3 regions of the Consotaella aegiceratis genome follow, and region 3 is predicted to be linked to each of the others. Evidence: predicted binding sites of a transcription regulator. Region 3 holds the regulator's gene; each other region holds the start of a gene.
What was found. Region 3 encodes PhoB, which activates phosphate uptake and scavenging genes when phosphate is short. Its sites were predicted from a motif close to TGTCATNNANCTGTCAT; they were not measured.

Region 1 (9,672 bases), on a different contig from region 3:
CGGGCACCCGCAAGCCGTAGATATAGCGGTTCACGATGACGAAGAAAGCCTGATAGCGCTCCACGAGACGCAGCGCCCTGGAGAATTTCGGCCGCGCCTTCCATCTCGCCACCCAGCGGTGGCCGGAAAAGAATCGCGCAAAGAGGAAGACCGCGAGGTCGCCGAGGAACGAGCCGATAAAGGCGAGGCCGACCATGAACTCGAACGGATAAACGCTGCGATAAGCCAGGAAGCCGCCGATGATCGCGAAGACCTCGCCCTCCAGGAAGGTGCCGGCGAAGACGATGATGGGTCCGAACTGGCTGATAAGCTGGAGGATCTCGTACACGCTGTCTCCGCGCGGTCATTCCCGGCAGCCGCGGCTGCCAAACGCCTGAATGCCGATACTCGCCTTTCGGCGGAATGCAAGGTCTGCCGCCCCGATCCGGTTAATGGAGGTCGCTTCGCCGCTTGGGCGCGAACCTTCGGTACCGGGGACGGTCAACCTTGCGTTTCTGACGAAAGAACTCCCGTGACCGTCATATGGGGTCTCACGCCCCGATGCCAACAGCTTTGACACGCGACTGCGCCGAACATGAGGCGTTGCGGCGAAAACCGTTCGGTCGTCCATTCAATTGGGTTTCCGGGACGACGCCGCCACGCCATTCGGCTATGGGAGGCAGAGACCATGCCACCGTTCTGGATTTGAGCCGCCCAATGTTCGAAACGCCGTCTCCCGATTCGGTCGCCACTCTCTGCCTGGTGCTGGGATTGCTGTTTCTCTTGCGATGCGGTCTGGTCCTGCGTCGTCTCATGGACGGCGGACAGAAGCATGGGCGCGGCCTGTGGCAGCGCATCACCAAGGCCGGCGGCTTCGGCGCCGACAACGAGCCGGAACGTCGCCTTGCCGCGCGCCAGCTCTATATTGCGGTCGTTCTCTTGTCGGCCGGCCTCGTCCTCTTTGGCTGGCGCCTCGCCACAGGCGAGGCCATCGCCATAGCGCTCTGAGACACACTCCTCCTCAGTGCGGGGCCGACGCCGATCGGGAGTCTTTCGATGCCTTCATTCCTGCGCTTCCTGGCGGACAATTTCCGCTGGCTGGCCGGCGGTTTTCTGCTCACGCTGTTTTCGTCCTTCGGCCAGACCTACTTCATTTCGCTGTCCAGCGGCGAAATCCGCCGCGCCTTCGATCTCTCCAACGGCGGCTTCGGCGCGCTTTACATGCTGGCGACGCTCGGCAGCGCGCTGACGCTGCCGGTGCTCGGACGCGTCATGGACCGCTATCCGGCGGCCATCGTGGCGGCGGGCACGATGCTGATGCTGGCGGTCGCGACGATTCTCATGGGATTTGCCGGCGGCGCGGTTATGCTGGTTCTCGCGCTCTACCTTCTGCGCCTGTTCGGCCAGGGCATGATGACGCAGACGGCGTTGACCTCGACCGGGCGATGGTTCGCGGCCAACCGGGGCCGCGCCGTGTCGCTCGTCACGCTCGGCCAGCAGGTGGGCGAGGGCATCTTTCCGTTCCTGTTCGTGGTGGCCGCCGGAGCCCTTGGCTGGCGCGGCGGCTGGTTCGCCTGCGCGGCGCTGCTCCTCGTTCTGGCGCTGCCGCTGGGCGTCATGCTTCTGAAGGTCGAGCGCAATCCGGCGGGCGATGTCGTGCCGACGAGACAACGGGCCGGACGAGACTGGACGCGCGCCGAGGTCCTGCGCGATCCGAACTTCTATGTGCTCTGCTCGGGTGTGCTGGCGCCGCCTTTCGTGGCCACGACGATCTTTTTTCATCAGGTCTATCTGACTGAACTGCGGGGTTGGCCGCTGGGCATCTTCGCCGGCGCGTTCGTGGTGATGTCCGCCACGACGGTGGTGACCACGCTCACCGCGGGTTGGCTGATCGACCGGTTCACGGCGATCCGCCTGCTGCCGACCTTTCTCCTGCCTCTCGGGCTCGCCTGCTTTGCGATCGCCTGGCTCGATCAGGCCTGGACCATCCCCCTGTTCATGATGCTGCTCGGCATCAGCTTCGGCTTCTCCTCGACGCTGATCGGCGCGCTCTGGCCGGAGATCTACGGCACGCGCGAACTCGGATCGATTCGTTCGGTGGTGGTCGCCATGATGGTCTTCGCCACCGCGCTCGGACCGGGGCTCACCGGCTGGCTCATCGACATCGGCGTTTCCTATCCATTGCAGCTCGCAGCGATGGGCGTCTACGCCTTTGCCGCCGCCGGCGCGATGGTCCTGGTCTCACGCCGCTACCGGGATCGTCGCATGATCGAAGCGATGGAATTGCCAGGCTGAGGCGAACCGGAGTAGGGAGGCGCATGACCGTCACCGTCCGCTTCGCGCCGTCTCCCACCGGCTATCTTCACATCGGCAATCTTCGGCCCGCGCTGTTCAATTGGCTGTTCGCCAAGGCGAGGGGCGGGACTTTCATTCTGCGCTACGACGACACCGACCAGGCGCGTTCGCGGCAAGAATATTCCGATGCGATCCTTCGCGATCTCGGCTGGATCGGCATCGAACCGGACCGGATCGAGTACCAGTCGCGACGGATCACCCTTTACGATGCTGCAGTCGAGCGACTGAAGGCAGCCGGCGTTCTCTACCCCTGTTACGAAACGCCGGAAGAGCTGGACGCACGGCGTCGACGCCGGCGCGTGCGCGGGCTGCCGCCCATCTACGGACGCGAGGCGTTGCGGCTGACGGAGGCGGAAAAGGCCGCCTTCGAGGCGGAGGGACGCCAGCCGCATTGGCGGTTTCTGCTGCCCAATTTCGGTGACGACGTCTTTGCACCGGTGCGCACGGAGATCGTCTGGGAAGATCTCGTGCGCGGGCCGCAGACGGTCGATCTCGCCTCGCTCTCTGATCCCGTCCTGGTACGCGCCGACGGCAGCTATCTCTACACGCTGCCTTCGATCGTCGACGACGGCGATTTGGGCGTCAGCCACGTCATCCGTGGCGACGACCACGTGACGAACACCGGCGTTCAGATCGCCATCTTCCGGGCGCTCGGCCTCGCCGTGCCCGCGTTCGGACATCACAATCTGCTCACCACCGTCGACGGCGAGGGTCTGTCCAAACGGTCGGGCGCGCTGTCGCTCGGAACGCTGCGCGAGCAGGGCTACGAGCCGATGGCGGTGGCCTCGCTCGCCGTCCAGGTCGGACTCTCCGGGGCGATCGAGGCCTTGCCGGATCTCGAAGCCCTGGCGCGGCGTGTGGACTTCGAGGCGATTTCCGGCGGGGCCTCGAAATTCGATCCGGCCGAACTCGATCGGCTCAATAGCGACATCGTGCATGCGCTCGACTACGCTGCCGTGGCCGAACGGCTGCGGGCGATCGACGTGCCGGACGGTGAGGCCGAAGCGTTCTGGCTGGCCGTGCGCGCGAACTGCGCCAAGGTCGCCGACGCCGCGTCCTGGCGCGGCATCGTTTTTGGCGAACTCGCGCAGCGACCGGATTTCGACGCCGACGACACCGCCTTCCTGCAGGAGGCCTTCGCCTTGCTGCCCGAGGACCCCTGGGACGCCGGTGTCTGGAGCGAGTGGACAGGCCGCGTCAAAGCGGCGACCGGGCGCAAGGGCAAGGCACTGTTCATGCCGCTGCGCATGGCCTTGACCGGCCTCGACCACGGGCCAGAGCTCAAGGATCTGCTGCCACTGATCGGACGGCAGCGGGCGCTCGCCCGTCACCCATAGCCCGTCTGGCCGCCGAAACGCTGGACGGGAAAGCCCGAGGCTAAGGCCTGCTGCCTAAACAGGCCTTAGCCTCGTGCCGTTACTTGCGCTCGACGGCTTCTGCCACCGCGATCGCCGCCATGTTGACGATGCCGCGGCCCGTGACGGATGGCGCCAGGATGTGAGCCGGCTTGGCCGGGCCCAAGAGCACGGGGCCGACATGCAGGGCGTCGGTCATGGCCTGCACTACCGTGAGCGTGATGTTCGCCGCATCGAGATTCGGGAAGACCAGCAGGTTGGCCTCGCCGGTCAACGTGGTGTCGGGCATCAGGCGGCGGCGCAGCGGCTCCGACAGTGCGGCATCGCCATGCATCTCGCCGTCGATCTCGAGGTCCGGGGCCTGCGCGCGGATCAATGCGAGCGCATCGCTCAGCTTGCGCGTCTGGCAGGTGTCGTCGCTGCCGAAGTTGGAATGCGAGATCAACGCCACCTTCGGCTCGATGCCGAAACGCCGAATGGCCGTTGCGGCGTGGACCGTCATCTCGGCGAGATCTTCGGCGCTCGGATCGCGCTGGACGTAGGTATCGAGGAAAAACTTCGTGCCCTGCTGTGCGATCAACGCGCTCATGGCGGCAAATTTCCGGGTCCCGTCGGCCGCGCCGAGGACCTGGATGATGTCGCGGACATGGCCGGAGAACTGGCCTTCGAGGCCGCACAGCAGCGCATCGGCCTCGCCGCGCGAGACGGCGATGGCACCGATCACCGTGGTGTTGGTGCGCACCAGGGTTCGAGCCGTGTCGGGATGCACTCCCTTGCGGCCGACCTTGGCGAAGTAGTGGTCGACATATTCGCGATAGCGCGGGTCGTCCTCGGGGTTGATGATCTCGAAATCGTCCTTCGGACGGATTCTGAGACCATAGCGCTCGATGCGTGCGGCAATGACGCTGGGACGCCCGATCAGGATCGGCTGGCCGATCGATTCTTCGAGGATCGTCTGTGTTGCCCGCAGAACGCGCTCGTCCTCGCCGTCGGAGAAGACGATCCGCTTGCCGGAATTGCGCGCGATCTGGAAGACCGGCTTCATCATCAGCTGCGACCGGAAGATGAAGCGGTTGAGCTTTTCGGTGTAGGCCTCGAAATCGGTGATCGGCCGGGTGGCGACGCCCGAGTCCGCGGCCGCCTTGGCGACGGCGGGGGCGATCTTCAGGATCAGCCGGGGGTCGAACGGCGTCGGAATGAGATAAGTCGGGCCGAAAATCGGCGTCTCGGAGCCATAGGCCTGGGCCGCCGCCTCCGAAACCTCCTCGCGCGCCAGCGCCGCGATCGCGTCGACGGCGGCCTTCTTCATCTCCTCGTTGATGGCCGTGGCGCCGCAATCCAGCGCGCCGCGGAACATGAAGGGGAAGCACAGCACGTTGTTGACCTGGTTCGGGAAGTCCGAGCGGCCGGTGCAGATCATGGCGTCCTCGCGCACGGCGCGCGCCTCGTCCGGCATGATCTCCGGCGTGGGGTTGGCGAGGGCCATGATCAACGGCCGATCCGCCATCTTGGCGACCATATCGGGCTTCAGCGCGCCGGCCTTCGAAAGGCCGAGGAAGATGTCGGCGCCCTCCATCGCGTCGCTCAGCGTGCGCGCCTCGGTCGGGCGGGCATAGAAGGCCTTGGAATAGTGCATCTCGCCGGGGCGGCCTTCGTAGACGACGCCCTTGGAATCGCAGACGAGGATATTTTCCTTGCGAGCGCCGAGCGCGACCAGAAGGTTGAGGCAGGCGATCGCGGAGGCGCCGGCGCCCGAGGCGACGATCTTGACCTCTTCCAGCTTCTTTTCGGCGAGCATGAGTGCATTGCGGATGGCGGCCGCCACGATGATCGCAGTGCCGTGCTGGTCGTCGTGGAAGATCGGGATGCCCATGCGTTCGACCAGCCGCTTCTCGACCTCGAAGCATTCGGGCGCCTTGATGTCCTCGAGGTTGATGCCGCCGAAGGTCGGCTCCAGCGCCGAGATGACCTCGACCATGCGATCGATGTCCGGCGCGTCGATCTCTATGTCGAAAACGTCGATGTCGGCGAACTTCTTGAACAGAACCGCCTTGCCCTCCATCACCGGCTTGCCGGCGAGAGGACCGATATTGCCGAGGCCGAGCACGGCGCTGCCGTTGGAGATGACGGCGACGAGGTTGGAGCGGCTGGTGTAATCGGCGGCCAGCGACGGATCGTCGGCAATCGCCAGACAGGGGGCGGCGACACCCGGCGAATAGGCGAGGGCGAGATCGCGCTGGTTTCCGAGCGGCTTGGTGGCCCGGATGGCCAGCTTTCCGGGACCGGGATAGCGATGGTAGAAAAGCGCCTGCTGGTTCAGATCGCCGCCTTTCGACGGGCTGCTTTTGTCGGTCGTAGACATGGAATTTCCCTCTCCCGCTCGCGCGGTGCCAATTGCTGTCCTCCGCAAGGCACACCGAGCCCGACTCCAGGCGGAGTCTCCCTTATTCTTTTAGCCCAACCGCGGGCGCTGGTGAAACCTCAATCGGAGGAGTGCGACGATATTGAATCGGCTTGCGTCGCAAAACTTCGAAATCCGTGTGCGGAAGGCTGCGTCATACGACTGATACGTGAATCGGGCATGGGGAGCCGCGACCAAGAAGCATAGGTGGCAGACCGATGTCCACGACGCACCAACCGAGCGGGGCGAGACATTTCCGGGCGCTCTTCATTTCCGACGTCCATCTCGGCTCGAAGGCGGCGCAAGCCGAATTGCTTGTGGATTTCCTTCGACGCCACGACGCCGAGACGATCTATCTGGTCGGCGACATCGTCGACGGCTGGCGCCTGAAGCGCAACTGGCATTTCCCGCAGCTGCACAACGATGTGGTCCAGAAGATTTTGCGAAAGGCGCGCAAGGGCAGCCGGATCATCTATATCCCCGGCAATCACGACGAATTCCTGCGCGAGTTTCTCGGCGAGCATTTCGGCGGCATCGAGGTCAAGGCGAGCCATGTCCACGAGACCGCCGACGGCCGCCGCTTTCTGATCATGCACGGCGACGAGTTCGACGTCGTGGTGCGCAATGCGCGCCTGCTCGCCTATCTGGGCGATTGGGCCTACGACGCGGCGATCGCCATCAACGTCGTCTTCAACACGGTCCGGCGCAAGCTCGGTTTTCCCTACTGGTCGTTTTCTGCCTGGGCCAAGCTCAAGGTGAAAAATGCGGTCAGCTTCATCGGCGCCTTCGAAGACGCTTTGGCGGAAGAGGCGCGACGCCAGAATTGCGATGGCGTGATCTGCGGCCATATCCATCACGCGGTGATCGGCGAACGCGCCGGCATCGAGTACGTCAACACCGGCGACTGGGTCGAAAGCTGCACGGCGGTTGCCGAGCGCCACGACGGCGCATTCGAGCTGATCCGCTGGACGGAACTGCGCGGTCCGCTCACCGCGCCGCAGGACAAGGCCGCGGCGCGCAGCCGCGAACCGGAGCCAAGGCCCGTCGCTATCGGAGAAGCGGCGTGATGCGAATTCTGATCGCCACCGATGCGTGGTTTCCGCAGATCAACGGCGTGGTGCGCACGCTGTCGAACCTCGTTGCCGAACTGCAGAAACGTGACATCGAGGTGCTGGTGGTCTCGCCGCAGGATTTTCGCACGATCCCGTGTCCGAGCTATCCGCAGATCCGTTTGGCACTCGCCCGCTCGGCGGTTCTGTCGCAGCGAATCGCGGCCTTCGATCCTCATGTCGTCCATATCGCCACCGAGGGGCCGATCGGCCTTGCGGCACGCCGGGCGACGCTCAGGGCAGGGCGGGCCTTCACGACGAGCTTTCATACGCGCTTTCCCGAATATCTGCGGCGGCGGGCGCCGATTCCCGAGCCGGTGACCTATTCCTTCCTGCGGTGGTTTCATCGGCCCGCGGCCGCCTGCCTCGTGCCCAGTGATACCGTCCGGCAGTCGCTGGCGGCCAAGGGTTTCGGCAGACTGGTGACCTGGCCGCGCGGGATCGACGAATCGCTGTTTCGTCCGCGCCAAAGCCTGGATCTCGGACTGAAGCGGCCGATCTTCCTGACGGTGTCGCGGCTGGCGCCGGAGAAGAACATCGAGGCCTTTCTCGACCTCGATCTGCCGGGCTCGAAGCTGGTCGTCGGCGATGGGCCCTCCTTCAAGGATCTGGTTCGACGCTATCCCGACGTGCATTTCGCGGGCTCCCAGACCGGCGAGAGGCTGGCGCAGTACTACAGCACCGCGGACGTGTTCGTATTCCCGTCGAAGACCGACACCTTCGGCATCGTCCTGATCGAAGCCCTGGCCTGCGGCGTGCCGGTTGCCGCCTATCCCGAACCGGGGCCGCTCGACGTGATCGCGGCGACCGGCGCCGGCCATATATCGGGCGATCTCAGAACCGCCTGCCTGCAAGCCCTGACGCTGGATCGCGCCGCTGCTCTGGAGCGTTCGCGCGCCTTCCGTTGGGAGGCTTGCGCCGACGTCTTCCTGTCTACGGTGGCGCAGCGACTGCCAGGCATCGATGCTGAGATGCTGCCGCTGGCAAGCTGATCCGGCGGTTTTTACCCGTCGATGCTGGCTCGGGATCTCCCGGCTCCGAGCAGGCTGCGCCTTTGCGGTGTTGCCGACGCACGACGCTTCCTCCAAAAAACCGCTCGCTTTGTGTCATGGTACGGCGCGTGCCATGACAGACCGTTAACGGGCTATTAAGTTCCGCAGCGAACTGCCGGCGCTCTGTGCTAAGGCGGTGCTGGCGATCGAGGATGGGGCCGTGGGGCCCGCCATCGACAACGAGGTTGAGTCCGAATGCCGAAATGCCCGACAGCGCGTTCGTATCCGTTCCTTTGCTGCGACGAAGGTCCGGGTTCCACGTGGGCGTCGGCGGTCGCTGACGATTGCGACATCCGGATCTGCCGGTCTCGTTCCGCCTTCCGGAGCAGAGCGGCTTGAGCGCGGCCGAGACGACTGATTCGTCCGTCGAGGACGCCGGCGAGCGTTTGCACCCCCTGTTTCAGCAGGTGACGCCTCCAAGCCTGACGGCCGATCGGGAGGGCGACCGGATCGTGCTTCGCCTGGCTGGCGACTGGCTGGCCCGGACCGTGGGATCCGTCGAGAAGACGGTGGCCGAGACCGAACAGGCGGAGCTCGGCAACACGCTGGTTCTGGACTGCTCGGAGACGGGCCGCATCGACACGGCGGGCGCCTATCTGGTCGAGCGCCTGTCGCGATCGCTCTCGGCCAAGGGGCGGACCGTCGAAATGGCCGGCGTCGGCCCGCATGCCGCGCTGTTTGAAGCGGTCGCCCATGCCCTGAAGCGGGAGGAGCCGCAACCGGCGCCATCCCGGCGCTTCAGCCTGACGGATGGGCTGGCGACGATCGGCGAAGCGATGTTCGTGATGGGCCGCGAGGTTCTGACGTGGCTGCACATCGTCGGCGCGTCGCTTCACGGAGCCGGCCGTCGCATGACCGGCAAGGCCAAGCTGCGGCCCGCCGCCATCGTCAATCAAGTCGACCGGATGGGGGTGAAGGCGGTGCCGATCATCGCGCTGATGAGCTTTCTCATCGGCGGGATCATCGCCCAGCAGGGTGCCTTCCAGCTGCGCTATTTCGGTGCCGAGATCTTCGTGGTGGATCTGGTCGGCATCCTGGTTCTGCGCGAGATCGGCGTCCTGCTGACGGCGATCATGATCGCCGGCCGCTCCGGCAGTGCCATCACCGCCGAGATCGGATCGATGAAGATGCGCGAGGAGGTCGACGCGCTTCAGGTGATCGGACTGAACCCGATCGGCGTCCTGGTTTTTCCGCGGCTGGTGGCCTTGACGCTGGCTCTGCCGCTGCTCACCATCCTGTCCGATCTGGCGAGCCTGCTCGGGGCGATCGGCGTGACCTGGGCCTATTCCGGAATTCCGCCGGACGCCTTCATCCAGCGACTGCGCGACGCGATCGACATTTCGACGGTTTTCGCCGGACTGATCAAGGCGCCGTTCATGGCAATCATCATCGGCCTCGTGGCCTCCGGCGAAGGTCTCAAG
Region 2 (9,672 bases), on a different contig from region 3:
GTCGCTGAAATGTCCGTCAGGGCATTTTCGCACCATCTGAACAGAAAATTCCATTTACTTTCAGCGCGATAAGCTCAAAAAAAGTCCGTCAGCGGCTTTCACATCGTTGACGGTATTTTCATTTTCGATCTGCAGCAAGGTTTCGAAAGTCCGTCGCCCGGTCCGTCATCCATAACGCTTGCGGGGTGATAGCTCACGAAAGGCCATGTTGATATTTATTATTTCTTTCAATGACTTGTATCGCATCCCGGCGCGCCGCCGGATATTCCCGGCACGGCCTGAATCATTCCCACTCGATGGTGCCCGGCGGCTTGGAGGTGACGTCGTAGACGACGCGGTTGATGCCGCGCACCTCGTTGATGATGCGGGTTGCCGCGCTGCCCAGGAATTCCATGTCGTAGGGGTAAAAGTCGGCCGTCATGCCGTCGACTGAGGTCACGGCTCTCAGCGCACAGACATATTCGTAAGTGCGCCCGTCGCCCATCACTCCTACTGTTTGCACCGGCAGGAGAACGGCGAAGGCCTGCCAGATGGCGTCGTAGAGGCCGGCCTTGCGGATCTCGTCGAGATAGATCGCGTCGGCCTGGCGCAGGATGTCGAGCTTTTCGCGGGTCACCCCGCCCGGGCAGCGGATCGCGAGACCGGGTCCGGGGAAAGGATGGCGGCCGACGAATGCTTCCGGGAGGCCGAGTTCGCGGCCGAGTGCCCGCACTTCGTCCTTGAAGAGTTCGCGCAGCGGCTCCACCAGCTTCATGTTCATGCGCTCGGGCAGGCCGCCGACATTGTGGTGGCTCTTGATCGTAACCGACGGGCCGCCGGTGAAGGAGACGCTTTCGATCACGTCCGGATAGAGGGTGCCCTGAGCCAGGAAATCGGCGCCGCCGAGCTTCTTCGCTTCCGCCTCGAACGTCTCGACGAACAGGCGCCCGATCGTCTTGCGCTTGACCTCGGGATCGGATTCGCCTTCCAGCGCACCCAGGAAGGTGTCGGCCGCCTTCACGTGAACCAGCGGAATATTGTAGGCGCGGCGGAAGAGATCGACGACCTCCTCGGCCTCGTTCATCCTGAGCAGGCCATGGTCGACGAAAATGCAGGTGAGCTGGTCGCCGATCGCCTCGTGGATCAGCACCGCCGCGACCGCCGAGTCGACGCCGCCGGACAGACCGCAGATGACCCTGTCCGATCCCACCTTGGCGCGGATGTCGGCGATCGCCTGCTCGCGGAAGGCCGCCATCGTCCAATCGCCGGCACATCCGGCGATGCGGTGGACGAAATTGGAGATCAGTCGCGCGCCGTCCGGCGTATGCACCACTTCGGGGTGGAACTGCACGCCATAGAAGCGGCGCCGCTCATCGGCGATGGCGGCGAACGGCGCCCCCGGCGAGACGGCGATCACCTCAAACCCTTCGGGTAGACGGGTGACCCGGTCGCCGTGGCTCATCCAGACCTGATGACGCGTGCCCTCGGCCCAGATTCCATCGAACAGCGGCGAGGCCTTTTCGACTTCCACGAAGGCACGGCCGAACTCGCGATGGAGACCGCCCTCGATATGGCCCCCGAGCTGGGCGCACATGGTCTGCTGGCCGTAGCAGATCCCAAGCACCGGCAAGCCGGATTCGAAGATCGATTGCGGCGCGCCCGGCGCGTCGGCGTCCGTGACCGACGCGGGCGATCCAGAGAGAATCACCGCCTTCGGTTTCAGCCGGGCAAAACCTTCCTCGGCCGATTGGAAGGGGACGATTTCGGAGTAGACGCCGGCTTCGCGGACGCGCCGGGCGATCAGCTGCGTGACCTGGCTGCCGAAGTCGATGATCAGGACGGTTTCTGGATGGGCTGTCATGACGAGGCCTTAAGCAAGAGACGGGCGGAAGGCAAGATGGCGCGATGCTTCAGTCACAGCTATGGATTCAGCCTGCGGCAGCGGGGAACGTGGTCGAAGAAGGTCCGTTGACAGGCGACGGCCAGCAAGGCCGATTGTTTTTCAGGAGAGTTGACCATGCCCGTAAAGACGCTGGACGACCTTTTTCTGCATACCCTGCAGGATATCTACTACGCCGAGAAGACCATCACCAAGGCTCTGCCGAAGATGGTGAAGAAAGTCGCGTCGGCCGACGTGAAGAAAGCCTTCGAAAGTCATCTCGAAGAGACCAAAGGACACGTCGATCGTCTGGAATCCGTGTTCAAGGCGCTTGGCGAAAAGCCGAAAGCCGAGAAATGCCCGGCCATCGAGGGCATCGTCTCGGAAGCCGAGGAGCTGATGGACGAAATCGAGGACACCGAGACCCTCGATGCCGCCCTGATCGCCGCGGCCCAGGCCGTCGAGCACTACGAGATCACGCGCTACGGCACGCTGGTGTCGTGGGCCGAGACGCTCGGCCACAAGGAGGCCATCAACCTTCTCGGCGAGACCCTGAAGGAAGAATATGCGGCCGACGACAAGTTGACGAAGATCGCCGAATCCAAGGTCAACAAGAAAGCCGCCTGACGGCCCAACCGATGGGCGCTGCTGTTGCAGCCGCCAATCGATGCAATAGGGAATCCCGGGGCCGGCAGCGATGCCGACCCTTTTCTGTTCAAGCGTCCATCATCGTCACCGAGCCGTCATCGCGGCGTCAATCGCGCGTTACCCAAAGCGGATTTTCTCCTTGCGTCCCATCATCAGGAGAAACCGCGCATGAAACCGCTTCTCGCCGCCGCCACGGCCCTGACCGTGCTCCACCTCGCGCCGCCGGTCCTGGCTCAATCCTCCGAAGGACACCGGTTCGAGGCCGTGCTGGCGGCCCAGGCCATCCTGCCGGCCGATTCGGCCGTCGCCGTCCCCGAAGACGCTCCGGCCCATCTCCGGCAGGCCGGCAAATTCACCACACCCGATCGCAAGCGCACGGCCGAACTCGGCGCCATGAAGGGCAAGGACGGCGTCCGCGCCACCGGCTACGGCCTTCCGATCGAGGGCCAGAGCCTTCAGGGCTTTTCCGGCATCAAGGCGATGGACGACGGCACGTTCTGGAGCCTGTCGGACAACGGCTTCGGTTCGCAGATCAATTCCAGCGATTCGATGCTGATGCTGCATCATCTCGCCTTCGACTGGGACGCCGGCACGGTCGATCGCCAGGAGACGATCTTCCTGTCGGACCCCGACAAGGTGGCGCCCTTCCCGATCACCATGGAGGGCTCGGACACGCGCTATCTCACCGGCGCCGATTTCGACGTGGAATCGATCCAGCCGGTGGCCGACGGCTTCTGGGTCGGCGAGGAGTTCGGCCCTTACATCCTGAAGTTCGACTCGCAAGGCCATCTGCAGGAGGTGCATCCGACCAAGGTCGGCAACATCGACGTTCTCTCGCCGGACAATCCGACCATCCGGCTGCCCGGCAATCCGACGGAAGCGATGCCCGCCTTCAATCTGAAGCGCTCGGGCGGTTACGAAGGCATGGCGATCGCGCCGGACGGATCGCGCCTCTACGGCCTCCTGGAAGGCCCCCTCTACACGGACGGCAAGGCGGAAACCGTCGAGGACGGGCGCACCGCGCTCCGCATCGTCGAGTTCGACACAACGAAAGGCGACTGGACGGGCCGATCCTGGCTCTATCCGCTGGCCGAGGGCGGCGTGGCGATCGGCGATTTCAACATGATCGACGACAGCCACGGTCTGATCATCGAGCGCGACAACGGCGCCGGCCGGGCCGACCAAGCCTGTACGGGCGAGCCGGCCTCGGACTGCTTCGCGACGCCGGCCAAGCTGAAGCGGATCACCAAGATCGAGCTGACCGACGAGAACGCCGGCCAGGCGGTCCGCAAGATCGGCTATATCGATCTTCTCGATATCCGCGATCCGCAAGGCGTGGCGCGCCAGGGCGGCGTCGAGGGCGGCTACGACATGCCCTTCGTCACCATCGAGAACGTCGACAAGGCGGACGACACCCACATCATCGTCGGCAATGACAACAACTTTCCGTTCTCGGCCGGCCGTGCGCTAAACAAGGCGGACGACGACGAGTTCGTGCTGCTCGAGGTTGGCGACTTCCTGAAGGCGGAATAACGACCCAAAAGGAGCGCGGGTCGATGCCCGCGCTCCTTCTCAGGATTGCTGCGTTTCGAAAAATGCGGGCAGCGCGTCTTCGAGCTGATCGATGGCGTCGGCGAGCCGTTCGTCGATATGCGACAGCAGGCTCGCCCAGTCGTCGTAGTGATGGAGTTCGGCCGCGCCGTCCGAGATGCCGCGCAGACCGACAAGCGGCAGGCTGAACCGCTGGCAGGCCCGCAGGACCGCGAAGGTCTCCATGTCCACCATCTCCGCGTCGATGGCGTCGTAGGCGGGACCGGAGACGATGTTGGAGCCCGTGGACAGTCGAGCGCTGGCGACCTGCGCGATCGGCGTCGGCAGCGGCGTATCCACGGGATGATCGACGAACGGCGTCACACCCTTGGTAAAGCCCAGGGGCGAAGCGTCGATATCGCGCCAGGAGACCGACACGACCTGATAGACCTCGCCCTGTTCCAGCGCGCGCGAGCCGGCCGAGCCGAGCGAGACCACGAGATCGGGCCGGCGACCGGCATCGACGAGGGCCTGGAGCGCCAGACCGGTCCCCAGTGCCGCCTCGATCGGGCCGACGCCGGTCATCACCGGTCGAATTCGCCGCTTCAGCCGGGAGCCGTATTCGGCATGGGCGGCCATGACGAAGAGGACACGCCGCCCGGCAATGGCGTCGACGGCGATTTCAGCTTTTTCCGCCAGAGACATGAAGCACCCTCTTCCGCGTCCAGTGACGTCAGTTCAACCACCAGATGGCCGCATTGAGAACGGCGGCATAGGCGACCCACAGAGCATAGGGAACGAAGCAGAGTGCCGCCAGCCGATCATGGCGCCATGCCATGACGACGAAGGCCACAGCAGCACCCAACAGCAGGCAGATGATGACGAGCGCCGGGGCGATCATGTGGACGACGAAGAAGACCGGCGTCCATGCGAAGTTGAGCGCCAGCTGGATCCACCAGAGCGACAGCAGATCGGCCAGCCGCTTTTCGCGCACGCGCCATCCGGCAATGCCGATCAGGATATAGAGCGCCGTCCAGGCCACGGGAAACAGCCAGTCGGGCGGCGTGAAGGACGGCTTTGCAAGGGCCTGGTACCAGCCGGCGGTTTCCGTCATCGAGCCGATCAGCCAGCCGCCGCCCAGCGTCAGAGCGAGGAAGCCAATGAGCGACCACCAGCGGTTCATGTCGATCTCCGTTCCAAAGCGGCAAAGAAGAACCCGTCCGTACCGGTCAGGCGCGGGGTCAACGAAAGGACGGCGCCCTCCCCGATCGTGTCGGCGCGATAGGTAGCGGGCTTGTCCGGCAACGCCTCCGACCACGACCGCGTGGCATCCAGCAGCGCGAACTCCGGATGGCGCTCCAGGAAGGCCTCGATGCGGCCGGCATTCTCCGGGCGCAGCAACGAGCAGGTGATGTAGACGAGCCGGCCTCCGGGCTTGGTGAAGGCAGAGGCCGCATCCAATACCGCATCCTGCTCGGCGAGCCGCTTGTCGAGCGCCGTATCGCTCAAGCGCCATTTGGCGTCCGGCCGGCGACGCCATGTCCCGGTTCCTGTGCAGGGCGCGTCGAGAAGAACGAGGTCCATGCGCCCGGTCAGGTCCGACAGGTCGGCGCGCGGATCGTGAATTTGGACGTCGCGTGCGCCGGCGCGACCGAGGCGATCATAGATCGGCGCCAAGCGTTGGCGGTCGACGTCATAGGCATGGATCTGCCCGGTGTTTTCCAACATCGCCGCGAGCGCCAGCGTCTTGCCACCCGCACCGGCACAATAGTCGAGCACCTGCGAACCCGGGTTCGCGCCCGAGAGGAGCGTGACGAGCTGCGAGCCCTCGTCCTGAACCTCGAACCAGCCTTTCTGAAAGGCCGCCTCGGCCTGCACGTGCGGGTGTCGCCGGTCGCCGGTAATCGGTGCGATGCGAAGCCCGGACGGCGCGAAGCCGGTCTCGGCGGCACCAAAGCGATCCAACGCCTTCAGCACCTTGCCGCGCTCCGCCTTCAGGGTATTCACCCGCATGTCGAGCGGCGGCCGTTCCGCGAGGCACGACGCCTCGTCGACCCAGTCGGCGCCGAGCCCCTGCTCGAACAGCGGCACCACCCAGTCCGGCAGGTCGGCGCGGATCGACGGCGGCGCTTCATGGGGGTCCCGGGCCGCCAACCGCTGGAATTCTGCCTCGCTCGGCATCTCCGGCGCGAAACGATCGCCGTCGAGCGCCGCAGCCAGGCTTTCAGGTGTCTGATCGAAGACGGTGAGCATGGCGGCGAAGACCAGCGCACGCGGCGCTTCGTCGTCCATCCGCCAGGCCAGCGAGCGTCGTTTCCTGAGCACGTCGTAGACGATGTTGCCGATGGCGGCGCGGTCGCCGGAGCCTGCGAAGCGATGGCCGAGGCCCCAATCCTTCAACGCGTCCGCCGCCGGGCGGCGGCGCGCCTCGATATCTTCGATCACCTCGATCGCCGCGGCCATGCGTCCGCCAAGTCTCATTCGTCCCATCCCATGCACTGGTCGGCAGCGCCCTCTGTGGCACGTCCGGCGGCAAGAAAACAGACCCGAAAACGGCACGGCGCCGCGCCCGGCCGCCAGGATGGGACACAACGAAAACAGGCGCGGTCTCCCGCGCCTGCCAATTCCCGCCGATTTTCTCGGTCCGATGGTCTATTCCGCCGCTTCCTGCGGCGTGTTCGGCGTCACCGAAATGGCCGGCTCGCGGCCGGTCAGTTCCGCGCGCGCCTTGCGCACGCCCGCGCCATAATCCGGATGCACCCGGTCGAAATGGGCGATCTGCCGATCGGCGATCTCTTCGGGAATGCCGCTCATCGCGGCCGCGATGTTGGCGAAGAGGCGCTGCTTTTCTCCGGCATCGAACAGGTTGAAGAGCGCCGTGACCTGGCCGTAGTCGTCGTTGCCCTCGCGGTGGTTGTAGCGGTCGGCGTCGCCGCTGATGCGCAGCGCCGGCTCCTTGGCGGAAGGATCCTCGGCCGGGCCGTTCATCGAATTCGGCTCGTAATAGGCATCCGGATTGCCGGTCATGATGCCGCCGAACGTGTTCATCACGCCGTCGCGATGATAGTGCGCGACCTCGACGCGCGGACGGTTGACCGGGATCGTCTCGTAATGCGTTCCGAGGCGATAGCGGTGCGCGTCGGCATAGGAGAAGATGCGGGCCTGCAGCATCTTGTCCGGCGACCAGGAAATGCCCGGCACGATGTTGGACGGCGAGAAGGCCGCGTTCTCGATCTCGGAGAAATAGTTCTCGGGATTCCGGTTCAGCTCGAAATAGCCGATGTCGATCGGCGGGTAGTCCGCATGCGGCCACACCTTGGTGAGGTCGAACGGATTGTAGGGCGTCTTTTCGGCATCCAGCTCCGGCATGATCTGGACCTGGACCTTCCAACGCGGGAATTCGCCGCGGTCGATCGTGCCGTAGAGTGCCTCCTGATAGCTCTCACGGGTCTTGCCGATAACTTTGTCGGCCTCCTCGTTGGTGAAGTGCTTGTGGCCCTGTTCGGTCTTGAAGTGGAACTTCACCCAATAGCGCTCGCCCGCGTCGTTCCAGAACGAGTAGGTGTGCGAGCCGTAGCCGTTCATGTGCATCGGATCGGTCGGGATGCCGCGGTCCGACATCAGGATCGTCACCTGATGCAGGCTTTCCGGCGACAGCGACCAGAAGTCCCACATCGCCGTCGGCGAGCGCATGTTGGTCTTGGGGTGGCGCTTCTGGGTGTGGATGAAGTCCGGGAACTTGTAGGCGTCTCGGACGAAGAACACCGGCGTGTTGTTGCCGACGAGATCCCAGTTGCCGTCCTCGGTGTAGAACTTCAGCGCGAAGCCGCGCACGTCGCGCTCGGCATCGGCCGCGCCCTGCTCGCCGGCCACCGTCGAGAAGCGGGCCAGCATCGGCGTCTCGGCGCCCGGCTGCAGCGCCTTGGCCCTGGTGAACTTGGAGATGTCGCCGGTGATCTTGAGAACACCGTAGGCGCCCCAGCCCTTGGCGTGCACCACGCGCTCCGGGATCCGCTCGCGATTCTGGTGCGCCAGCTTCTCGATCAGCTGGTAGTCCTGCAGGAGCACCGGACCGCGAGACCCCGCAGTCCACGAATTCTGGTTGTCGGGTACCGGCGCGCCGGCCGACGTGGTCATTGTCTTGCGGTCTGCCATGATGGCCTCCCTCGCTTTTTAAAACCGTTCCAAGCCGTTCCAACATATCAGGCTGATAATTTCCAATCGTATTTTCTCGATAGCCCGATCAGGTTATCTTATGGCAATGATCACTATTCGACAGATGCGCTATTTCGACGCCCTCGCCCAGGAACTGCACTTCGGACGGGCCGCTCGCCGCCTCAATATCAGCCAGCCTGCCCTGTCGGCGCAGATCGCGCAGATGGAGGAATTTTTTGGCGGGCCGCTGGTCGAACGACGGCCGAATGGCCTCATTCTGACGCCCGAAGGCGGCGTGGTGGCGGCCCGTGTGCGCCACATCCTGGCGGAGGTCCGCGACCTGGAGGGACTGTCCGGCCACCATGGCGAGGTGTTGAGCGGGCGCCTGAAGATCGGCTTCATCGCCTCCGTCGCGCCCTATCTCCTGCCGGCGCTATTGCCGCTCCTGCGCGAGCGCCGGCCGCAGCTCGAGGTCGAGATCCGCGAAAGCGTCACCACTTCGCTGCTCGATGCGCTCGACGCCGGTGAACTCGACTGCGTGGTGCTGGCACTGCCCTACGAACAATCCGGCATCGAGCTCATCCCGCTGTTCGACGACCCCTTTCATCTCGCCGTCCCCGAAACGGATGCGGGCCGCTTCCCTCTCCCTGTCCAGCTCGGCGCCATCGCCTGCGAACGGCTGATCCTGCTCGAAGAGGGCCATTGCCTGCGCGATCAGGCCCTGAAGGTGTGTCAGATCGCCGATCCCGATCGGCTGGCGAGCTTCGGCGCCACCAGCCTGACGACGATCCTGCGCATGGTCGCGGAAGGCCTGGGGGTGACCCTCATTCCGCAGATCGCCGTGACCGTGGAAGGCCGCAGCGGCGGCGTTGCGGTTCTGCCGCTTGCCAAGCCCACGCCGACGCGGACGCTGGCCCTGGCGTTCCGCCGATCCTCGGTACGCCACCGGGACTTCGAAGCGCTGGCCGAAATCATCCAGGAATGCGGCGGATCGGCCTGACGGCGGAAACCCTGCCCGGCATCATTGCCGACCACCCCGAACTGAATATCTCCCTGCCAGACTATCCGATCGAGCCGACCATGCGCGCAGCCATCTACTTCACTCCGCCGGACGACGCCGAGCTGACGCGGGCCGCCGCGGTCTGGCTCGGGCGCGACGCCTTCACCGGCGGGCCGACGCGCGAGCCGGACCCGGATCTCGATCCGCGGGTCGCCGCTCCCGCGCGCTACGGCTTTCACGCCACCGTCAAGGCGCCGTTCCGGCTGGCGGAGGGCTGCACGCTGGCAGACTTGACCCAGCACATGGCCGTCTTCTGTGCCGCACGACAATCCTTCCGCATCGATCGGGTGGCGATCGACAGGCTCGGCGCGTTCTTCGCGTTCGTCGCCGCCCCCCAGCCGACGGCCCTGAACGCCTTGGAAGAGGCCGTGGTGCGAGAGTTCGATGTCGTCCGGGCGCCTGCAAGCCGCGACGAGATTGC
Region 3 (9,672 bases):
GCCTTTCCTCAAACACCCTGGAAAGGATCCGACAATGCGAATGACGGACAACACCATCCTGATCACCGGCGGCACGAGCGGCATCGGCCGCGCTCTGGCTGAAGCGTTTCATGATCGCGGCAATCGCGTCGTCGTCACCGGAAGACGGCAGCAGATGCTCGACGAGATCACGCGTCAACGCCCGGACATCACCGGGCTCTGCCTTGACCTGAACGATCCCCAATCGGTGGCCGGCGCGGCCGGCATGGTCCGCGAGCGATTTCCGCACCTCAACGTTCTGATCGCCAATGCGGGCATCTCGCGCCCCGAAGATATGACGGCGGACAACTGGAATGCGGCCGACGCAGAAGCCATCGTGCAAACCAACATCGTGGGCGTGCTGCGCGCGGCCGCGGCCTTTCTGCCCGCGATGAAGTCGCAGACCGCCGCGACCATCATGGCGACGAGTTCCGCCTTGGCCTTCCTGCCGCGCGCGGATTTTCCGACTTACTGCGCCAGCAAGGCGTTCCTGCATTCCTGGCTGACATCGTTGCGGCACCAGTTGCGCAACACTTCGGTCGAGGTCCTAGAATTGTCGCCGCCTTACGTTCAGACGGAACTGACGGGAGACGCGCAGGCGACAGACCCGCGCGCGATGCCTCTCGCCGCCTATATTTCGGAGGTGTTTGCGATGCTCGAACAGGGGCAGCATCCCCGAGGCGAGCTTCTGCTGGAACGGGATCAGGCGCGTCGATGGTCGGAGCGCGACGGCACCTATGACAGCATTTTCGCGGCCATGAACCCGGCCTGAGATCGCAGACATAGCCATCGAAAAGAGTGCGGCGCGCCTTCGCTATAGGCGCGTCGCCGAGCCAACGGTCTCAGCTGTCGCTTTCGCCGTCCTCGCTCTCGAATTCCTTCGGATCGAACTCGTAGCCCTCGCCGCAGAATTCGCAGGTCACTTCGATCTTGCCGTCCTCGATGCTCTCTTCGATCTCTTCCGCTGAGAAATTCAAGAGCACCTCGCGGATGCGCTCGCGCGAGCAGGAGCAGAAGTCGCGGACTTCGTTGGACGGGAACACCCGCACACCACGTTCGTGGAACAGCCGGAAGAGCAACCGCTCGACGCCGACATCCGGGTCGGTGAGTTCCGAGGCGTCGACGGTGTCGACCAGCGCGCGGACCTCCAGCCAGGTGTCATCGGGCTCCAGGAAGCTCTCCTCCTCGACGCCCTCGGGGACATCGCCGCCCGGCAGGTCCGGCAGGCGCATGCGCTCCGGCGCATCCGGCAGAAACTGGGCGATGAGGCCGCCGGCCCGCCATGTTTCGCGGAAGCCGCCTTCCTTTTCCCGCCGGGCGATCTTGGCGACGGCCAGGCGCACCGTGGTCGGGATCTGCTCGGACTGGCGGAACTAGGTCTCCGCCACCTCTTCGAGCGACTCGCCGTGCAGCGGAACGACACCCTGATAGCGCTGCATATGAGCGCCCTGATCGACGGTGAGCGCCAGCACGCCGTCGCCCAGAAGCTCGGCAGCCGTACCCAGCGTGCCGGCCTCGGCCACCTTCTCGGCGTCGAAACGGGCATAGGCGCGCACGTCCGACGGTGTGGAGAAGTCGACCACCAGAAGATCGACCGGTCCGTCGCTCTGCGCCTGGGCGATGAACTTGCCCTCGAATTTCAGCGAGGTGCCGAGCAGCACCGTCAGCACAATCATCTCGGCGAGCAGGCGCGACACCGGCTCGGGATAGTCGTCGTGGCGCGCCAGGATCCGGTCGAGCATGGTGCCGAGTTGCACGGCGCGGCCGCGCGCATCGAGCGCCTCCACCTGAAAGGGCACGACCGCGTCGTCGCCGGCATGGCCGAAATCACCGAGCCTGAGGTTCACGTCCGTCATAGGATCACGTCAGCCGTTCGCGTCAATCATCGGCAAGCACCTTGCCGAAACACCAGGCCATCACCGACTTCTGCGCATGCAGGCGGTTTTCCGCCTCGTCGAAGACAACCGATTGGGGACCGTCGATCACGGCGTCGGTCACCTCCTCGCCGCGATGCGCCGGCAGGCAATGCATGAAAAGCGCATCCGGCTTGGCATGGCCCATCAGCCACTCGTTGACCTGATAGGGCATGAAGACGTTGTGGCCACGGGCCTGCGCCTCGCGCCCCATCGACACCCAGGTGTCGGTGACGACGCAATCGGCATCCGTGACCGCCTCTACCGGATCGTCGGTGAGCACGATCTTGGCGCCCCTGGCCCGCGCGCTCTCGACATAGCGCATGTCGGGGCCGGACCCCTCGGGCGTCGCGATCTTCAGCTTGAAGTCGAAGGCGGCCGAGGCCTCGATGAACGAGTTCAGGACGTTGTTGCCGTCGCCCGACCAGGCGATCGTCTTGCCGGCCACCGGCCCGCGCTTTTCCTCCAGAGTGAGCAGATCGGCCATGATCTGGCACGGATGCGTGTCGTCGGTCAGCCCGTTGATCACCGGGATCGTCGCGTATTCGGCCATTTCCAGCAGGCGCTGATGCCGGGTCGTGCGGATCATGATGACGTCGACATAGCGCGACAGCACGCGCGCCGTGTCGGCGATCGTCTCGGAGCGGCCGAGCTGCATCTCAGCACCGGACAAAAACAGCGTCTCGCCGCCGAGCTGGCGCATGCCGACATCGAAGGAGACGCGCGTGCGCGTCGACGGCTTGTCGAACACCATGGCGAGCACCTTGCCGTCGAGCGGCTTCGGCCCGTCGCGGCCGAGCGCCTTGCGCCTGGCGGCATCGTTCAGGATAGAGCGGAGCTCGGTCTGGCTGGTCTCGGCGATATCGAGGAAATGCCGGGGCTGTTGGGACTTGGACATGGGCTCACTCATCCAACTTGCCGCTCTGTCTCTGATGAAAGGGAGGCGGCGGCGGCCTCGATCCGGCCCGTCGCCTCGCGGACCTCGTCCGCCTTGATGATCAGCGGCGGCAGCAGGCGCACGACATTCTCGCCGGCCAGCGCCGTCAGGACGCCCTGGTCGCGCAGCGCGGCCGCAAAAGCCGCATTGCCGAGCTTGGGCTTGATGCCGAGCAGCAGCCCCTCGCCCCGGACATCCTCGATGATTTCGGGATACCGGTCCTTGAGCGAGGCCAGCGACTGCTTGAAGAGCAGCGAGACGTCCCGGACATGCTCCAGGAAGCCGTCGGCGAGAACGACATCGAGCACGCCGTTGCCCACCGCCATGGCCAGCGGATTGCCGCCATAGGTGGTTCCGTGGGTGCCGGGCGTCATGCCCCGCGCCGCATCTTCCGTGGCCAGACAGGCGCCGAGCGGGAAGCCCGCTCCGATGCCCTTGGCCACCGCCATGATGTCCGGGGTAACGCCGGACGCCTCGTGCGCGAACAGCCGGCCGGTGCGGCCCATGCCGGTCTGCACCTCGTCGAGCACCATGAGCAGACCGTGACGATCGCACAGGTCGCGCAGTGCCCGCATGAACTCCGGCGATGCGGCACGGATGCCCCCCTCGCCCTGGATCGGCTCGATCAGGATACCGGCCGTCGCCTCGGTGACCGCCGCCTCGACCGCCGCAATGTCGCCGAACGGCACCTGATCGAAGCCGTCGACCTTGGGGCCGAAGCCTTCCAGGTATTTGGCCTGACCGCCGGCGGCGATCGTCGCCAGCGTCCGGCCGTGGAAGGCGCCTTCGAAGGTGATCAGGCGATAGCGTTCGGGACGGCCCTCGACGTAATGATAGCGCCGCGCCGTCTTGATCGAGGCCTCCAGCGCCTCGGCGCCGGAATTGGTGAAGAACACCCGGTCGGCGAAGGTCGCCTCGACCAGCCGCTCGGCCAGCCGCCGCTGCCCCGGGATCTCGAACAGATTCGAGGTGTGCCAAAGCTTTTCCGCCTGGCTCTTCAGCACCTCGACCAGATGCGGATGGGCATGGCCGAGCGCGTTCACCGCGATGCCGCCCGACAGATCCATGAAACGGCGACCGTCGTCGGTGTAGATCCAGACGCCCTCGCCTCGCTCGAAGCGCAGATTCACCCGGGCGTAGGTGGAATAAAGCGGCGAATGCTCTGCGGACGTCGGGGCCATGGGCTTAGCTTCTTCAAGAAATGCGGGCCGTCTCCGAAACACGGAAGCCTGCCGCTAAGGCAGGCTTCGACGACACCACCGTACATGCATCTAAAGAAAGATGCGTATACCACGGCCCCGTGGCAAATTGTCAATGAAAGTCCCGCCGCTGCGCGATCATGTCTCGTCGCGATCGGCCGTCCGATCGCCATGTCGGAGCCGTGCCACCGAGCCGACAAGCTGGGGAAAAACCGATAAACCGATTCGTCAGGGCCGCCCGACTCTTGTCAGCGAGTCAGCCGATGGGCTAAATTTAGATTAACACAAGATTTGGTGCGGCAGACTTTAGTTATCGAGTACATATAGTACCATGTCCCCTGGGATCTCGATCTCGGGACGATAATGGATTCCGAACGCCGCACCAGCGAGCCAATTTAGGAGCTTTCTGGATGAGTTGGACTGACGAGCGGGTCGAGCTTCTCAAACAGCTTTGGAGCGAGGGGCTGAGTGCCAGTCAGATCGCCGCTCAGCTTGGCGGCGTCAGCCGCAATGCCGTCATCGGCAAGGTCCATCGGCTGAAGCTCGAGGGTCGGGCCAAGGCGCCGGCGGTCAGCCAGGCCGCCAATTCCGGCAAGGTGGTGGAGCCCATCGTCGAGGATACCCGGCGCGTGGAAGCGACCGTGCGCATCGCGCAGCAGCGTCCGGCGGCGGTTCCGCGCTCGGTCGGCGCGACGGCGCTCAAGGCCGAGCCCATGACGGACCTGGTGGCCGAAACCGTCGAGGAGCCCCGCAACGGCGAAGTCGTGCCGATCTCGCGCAACCTGACCCTCGTGCAGCTGACCGAGCGGACCTGCAAATGGCCGCTGGGCGACCCGCTTTCTGAAGATTTCCGCTTTTGCGGCAACCATGCGGGCGACGGCTCGCCCTATTGCACCTACCACGCCAAGCTCGCCTTTCAGCCGCCCTCCGAACGGCGGCGCGTTCGCTGAGCCGTCGTCTTTCCTCCCGTCGAAATCCTCGTAGCCCTGCGGTGCTGCGATGAGCAACGCCGTCGCGTGGCGCACCGCCCGGTTGGGTGATGCCGCAGCGGTCCGCGAGCTGACCCGCCGCGCCTATGCCAAGTGGGTCCCGGTGATCGGCCGCGAGCCCTTGCCGATGACCGCCGACTATGAGATGGCGGTCGCCGCCCATCGCATCGATCTCGCCGAGCGGGAGAGTGTGCTTCTGGGCCTCGTCGAGCTGGTTCTCCACCCCGATGCCCTGCTCATCGAGAATGTCGCCGTGTCGCCCGAGCATCAGAAACAGGGCCTGGGCCGACTTTTGATGGCGCGCGCAGAGACGGTGGCGGCCGAACTCCAGTACCGGCTGATCAAGCTCTACACTAACAAGGCCTTCGCCGAGAACGTCGCCTTCTATGAACGCCTTGGCTATGGGATCGACCGCGAAGAGCCGTTTCGCGGCGGCACCACCGTCTACATGAGCAAGCGGCTTTCGGCCTGAGGTCGGAACGGCGGCCGGACGCCCAGGCGGCGGCTCAGACTTCCGAGTCGAGACGCCGCCCCATGACGACCACCTGCGCCTTCACCGACAGCATGATGTCGGCCTCGACTTCACCCAGATCGGAAAATCCAGCTTTTCGATAAAAAAGAAGGGCCGCAAGGCTCGTCTTCAGCACCTGGACTTCCAGTCTCCGGCCGGAGCATGCCGCAGACACGGCCGCGAGCAGGCTTTCGCCGATCCCCTGACGCTGAAATGCGGGATGGACGTACATGCCCCATAGATAGGCCGTCCCTCCCCGCTCGGCGAAAATCGCACTGCCGACGATCATGCCGTCGCACACGGCACACAGCGCCGTTTCGTCGTTGCCTGAGATCATCGCCGAACAGCCCTGGTCGCGAAGCTGCGCAAGCATCTTGTCGGTGGCGGGCCGGCCGAGTTGCCCTTCATAGGTGGCAATCCATGTCTGCCGCCAGAGATCGACCAATGCCGAACCATCGTCCAGTCTATAGGGTCGGGATCGAGCCATTCATCGAAAGACACTTGCCGGCGCCGCTGCCCGTCGTCAACGCCGCGGAAGTGCCCGAGCCTCAATTGCTCGCGGCGGCCCCGTCGACACGGGCCGGCATCTTGGCCGCGAAGTGCTCGTCCAGGGCATAGCCGGCGCCGCGCACGGTGCGGATCGGATCGCGCTGGCGACCGCGGTTGATCGCCTTGCGCAACCGTCCGACATGGACGTCGACGGTGCGCTCGTCGACATAGATGTCGCGGCCCCAGACCCCGTCGAGAAGCTGCTCGCGGGAGAACACGCGGCCGGGCGCCTGCATCAGGAATTCCAGGAGTTTGAACTCGGTCGGCCCGAGCTTGATCTCGCGCCCCGCCCGGCGAACCCGGCGCGTCTCGCGATCGAGATCGATGTCACCCGCGGCGAGCTGGCTGGCGATCTTCTCCGGCTTGACGCGCCGCAGCATGCCGCGAACCCGCGCCAACAGCTCCGGCGTCGAGAACGGTTTGACGACATAGTCGTCGGCCCCCACCGACAGGCCCCGGACGCGTTCCGATTCCTCGCCGCGCGCCGTCAGCATGATGATCGGCAGGCGCTCGGTTTCCGCCCGGGTCCGAAGGCGCCGGCACAACTCGACGCCCGACAGGCCGGGCAGCATCCAATCGAGGATGAGAAGGTCGGGAACGTCTTCCTTGAGGCGCAGGTCGGCTTCGTCGCCGCGCATGATCGTGTCGACCGAATAACCCTCGGCCTCCAGGTTGTATCGAAGGATGAGGCCCAGAGCCTCCTCGTCCTCGACCACCACAATACGTGCGTTCATGCGGCTAACCCTCGACGTCCGTCGTCGCTGCCCCCTCCTCCGGCGGAACCACCATGGAGGCCGTGCGGTCCCCCTTGGGGCGTTCCATCGGCATCTGGGCGCCGGTGCGGATGTAGTAGATCGTCTCGGCGATGTTGGTCGCGTGATCGCCGATCCGCTCGATGTTCTTGGCGCTGAAGAGCAGATGCGTGCAGGCCGAGATGTTGCGCGGATCCTCCATCATGTAGGTGAGGAGTTCGCGGAAGATCGACGTATACATGGCGTCGATCGCCTCGTCCTTGTCGCGGATCATCTCGGCGCGGTGATAGTCGCGCGTGGCGTAGGCGTCCAGAACCTCCTTGAGCTGCTCCAGCGTCAGCTCGGACAGGTGCTCGATGCCGCGCACCAGCTGCAGCGGCTGCGGATGGTCGTGCACGGCGATCACCCGCTTGGCGATGTTCTTGCCGAGATCGCCGATGCGCTCCAGGTCGTTGGAGATGCGGATGGCGCCGACGATCTCGCGCAGATCCTGCGCCATGGGCTGGCGCTTGGCGATGGTGAGGATCGCGCGCTCGTCGAGCTCGCGCTGGGCGGCGTCGAGCAGCGCGTCCTCGACGACGACAGATTCCGCCATCGGCAGGTCGTTGCGCGTCATCGCCGTCACCGAGCGCTCGACCAGCCGCTCGGCCTGGCCGCCCATCTCGCAAATCCGGCGAACGATATAGCGCAGCTCTTCGTCGTACGATCTGACGGTATGTTCTTCCATGGTGCCTCCTGCCGGCTCAACCGAAGCGGCCGGTGATGTAATCCTGGGTGCGCTTGTCGTCCGGGTTCTGGAACATCTTCTCGGTCGGGCCGACCTCGACCAGATTGCCGAGATGGAACATGGCGGTTCGTTGGGACACACGCGCCGCCTGCTGCATCGAGTGGGTGACGATGACGATGGTGAAGTTCTCCTTCAGCTCGTCGATCAGTTCCTCGACCTTGGCGGTGGCGATCGGATCGAGCGCCGAGCACGGCTCGTCCATCAGGATCACCTCGGGCGAGACGGCGATGGCGCGGGCGATGCACAGACGCTGCTGCTGGCCGCCCGACAGGCCTGTGCCCGGTTCGTTGAGGCGATCCTTGACCTCCTCGAACAGGCCGGCGCGCCGCAAGCTTGTGGCGACGATCTCTTCGAGCTCCCCCTTCGACCGGGCGAGTCCGTGCAGGCGCGGTCCATAGGCGACATTGTCGAAAATCGATTTGGGGAACGGGTTCGGCTTCTGGAAGACCATGCCGACACGCGCGCGCAGTTCCACCACGTCGAGGTCGGGCGCGTAGATGTCCTCGCCGTCGAGCGTGATGGTGCCCGTCACCCTGGCGATGTCGATCGTGTCGTTCATGCGGTTGAGGCAGCGCAGATAGGTCGACTTGCCGCAACCGGACGGCCCGATGAGGGCCGTCACCTGGTTTTCGGGGATCTCCAGATCGACATTGTAGAGCGCCTGCTTTTCTCCGTAGAAGACGCACACGTCCTTGGCGTCCATCTTCACCGGCCAGTTGGCCCTGGTGACCGGCTCCTGAAATTGCGTCGGCACTGTCTGTTCCATGGCAAGGGTCCGTTGCTGCTACCAACGCCGCTCGAAGCGGCGGCGCAGAAAGATGGCCGTCAAATTCATGGCGGCGAGGAAGAGAAGCAGGATGATGATGGCGCCCGACGTCCGCTCGACGAAGGCGCGCTCGGCTTCGTTGGCCCACATGTAGATCTGCACCGGCAGGGCCGTCGAAGCATCCAGCGGCGTGTCCGGATAGTCGGCGACGAAGGCGACCATGCCGATCAGAAGCAGCGGCGCCGTTTCACCCAGCGCCTGGGCGAGGCCGATGATCGTGCCCGTCAGGATGCCCGGCAGGGCGAGCGGCAGGACGTGGTGAAAGACCATCTGCATCTTCGAGGCGCCGACCCCGAGCGCGGCGTCGCGCAGCGAGGGCGGGACGGCCTTCAACGCCGCGCGCGTGGCGATGATCACCGTCGGCAGCGTCATCAAGGTGAGCACCAGGCCGCCGACGATGGCCGCCGAACGCGGCAGGCCGAACCAGTTGATGAACACCGCCAGGCCGAGCAGGCCGAAGACGATCGACGGCACGGCCGCCAGATTGTTGATGTTAACCTCGATCAGATCGGTCCATCGGTTCTTCGGCGCGAACTCCTCCAGGTAGATCGAGGCCGCGACGCCGATCGGCAGCGCCAGCACCAGCACGATCAGCATCATGTAGAACGAGCCGACGATGGCGACGCCGACGCCCGCCGTCTCGGCGCGGCTGGATGCTCCGAAGGTGAACAGGCCCCAGTTGAAGCGCTGCTCGAGCCGACTTTCGTCCTTCAGCTTTTCGACCCACTGAAGCTGTCGGTCGCTGATCGGCCGCCGGCTTTCGTCGACCGAGAGGTCGTATTGGCCTTTCAGGGCGCTGTCGAGCTCGGAACTGGCATAGAGCCAGACCTCCCGCGTCTTGCCGATCAGCGTGAGATCGGCCATGACCATCTCGCGCAGATCGACGCGCACCCCGGTCGAAATCAGCTTGCTGGCTTCCGTCACCGCGCTGCGGTCTTCGGGATCGATGCCGAGAGCAGCGACGAGGCCTTCGCGGGCGAGCTTCGGATAGTCCGCCATGCGCAGGGCCATCTGGTCCTTGCCGCCAGTGCCCTTGGGATCGATCACCTGTTCCGAAAAGGTGATCGGGACATGGATCTCCGTCTGCCAGAAGGCTGTGTAGCCCTTGGAGAAAACGCTCCAAAGCAGTGCGATCAGGGCGAGGATGCCGATCGCGATGGCCGCCATCCCATAGAAGCGGAAGCGCCGCTC

Region 1: the regulator PhoB is predicted to act here: its motif matches at 6,243-6,259, upstream of SMD10_RS13930 (UDP-2,3-diacylglucosamine diphosphatase).
Region 2: the regulator PhoB is predicted to act here: its motif matches at 2,589-2,605, upstream of SMD10_RS20055 (esterase-like activity of phytase family protein).

Annotation. Positions count from the first base shown of each region.
Region 1 is NZ_JAZHFT010000019.1:38,571-48,242, forward strand. It holds gene SMD10_RS13905 (DedA family protein) at 1-328, opposite strand, end outside; gene SMD10_RS13910 (hypothetical protein) at 697-987, shown strand; gene SMD10_RS13915 (MFS transporter) at 1,036-2,274, shown strand; gene gltX (glutamate--tRNA ligase) at 2,298-3,671, shown strand; gene SMD10_RS13925 (NADP-dependent malic enzyme) at 3,751-6,051, opposite strand; gene SMD10_RS13930 (UDP-2,3-diacylglucosamine diphosphatase) at 6,309-7,157, shown strand; gene SMD10_RS13935 (glycosyltransferase family 4 protein) at 7,157-8,191, shown strand; gene SMD10_RS13940 (ABC transporter permease) at 8,587-9,672, shown strand, end outside.
Region 2 is NZ_JAZHFT010000039.1:2,200-11,871, forward strand. It holds gene guaA (glutamine-hydrolyzing GMP synthase) at 284-1,840, opposite strand; gene SMD10_RS20050 (YciE/YciF ferroxidase family protein) at 1,997-2,485, shown strand; gene SMD10_RS20055 (esterase-like activity of phytase family protein) at 2,675-4,039, shown strand; gene SMD10_RS20060 (5'-methylthioadenosine/S-adenosylhomocysteine nucleosidase) at 4,079-4,741, opposite strand; gene SMD10_RS20065 (TspO/MBR family protein) at 4,770-5,219, opposite strand; gene SMD10_RS20070 (RsmB/NOP family class I SAM-dependent RNA methyltransferase) at 5,216-6,517, opposite strand; gene katA (catalase KatA) at 6,689-8,191, opposite strand; gene SMD10_RS20080 (LysR substrate-binding domain-containing protein) at 8,292-9,191, shown strand; gene SMD10_RS20085 (DUF1045 domain-containing protein) at 9,173-9,672, shown strand, end outside.
Region 3 is NZ_JAZHFT010000013.1:72,038-81,709, reverse strand. It holds gene SMD10_RS11390 (SDR family oxidoreductase) at 35-790, shown strand; partial or broken gene SMD10_RS11385 (Hsp33 family molecular chaperone) at 861-1,874, opposite strand; gene argF (ornithine carbamoyltransferase) at 1,897-2,829, opposite strand; gene SMD10_RS11375 (aspartate aminotransferase family protein) at 2,838-4,049, opposite strand; gene SMD10_RS11370 (GcrA family cell cycle regulator) at 4,478-5,017, shown strand; gene SMD10_RS11365 (GNAT family N-acetyltransferase) at 5,067-5,528, shown strand; gene SMD10_RS11360 (GNAT family N-acetyltransferase) at 5,563-6,054, opposite strand; gene phoB (phosphate regulon transcriptional regulator PhoB) at 6,116-6,850, opposite strand; gene phoU (phosphate signaling complex protein PhoU) at 6,855-7,595, opposite strand; gene pstB (phosphate ABC transporter ATP-binding protein PstB) at 7,612-8,358, opposite strand; gene pstA (phosphate ABC transporter permease PstA) at 8,440-9,672, opposite strand, start outside.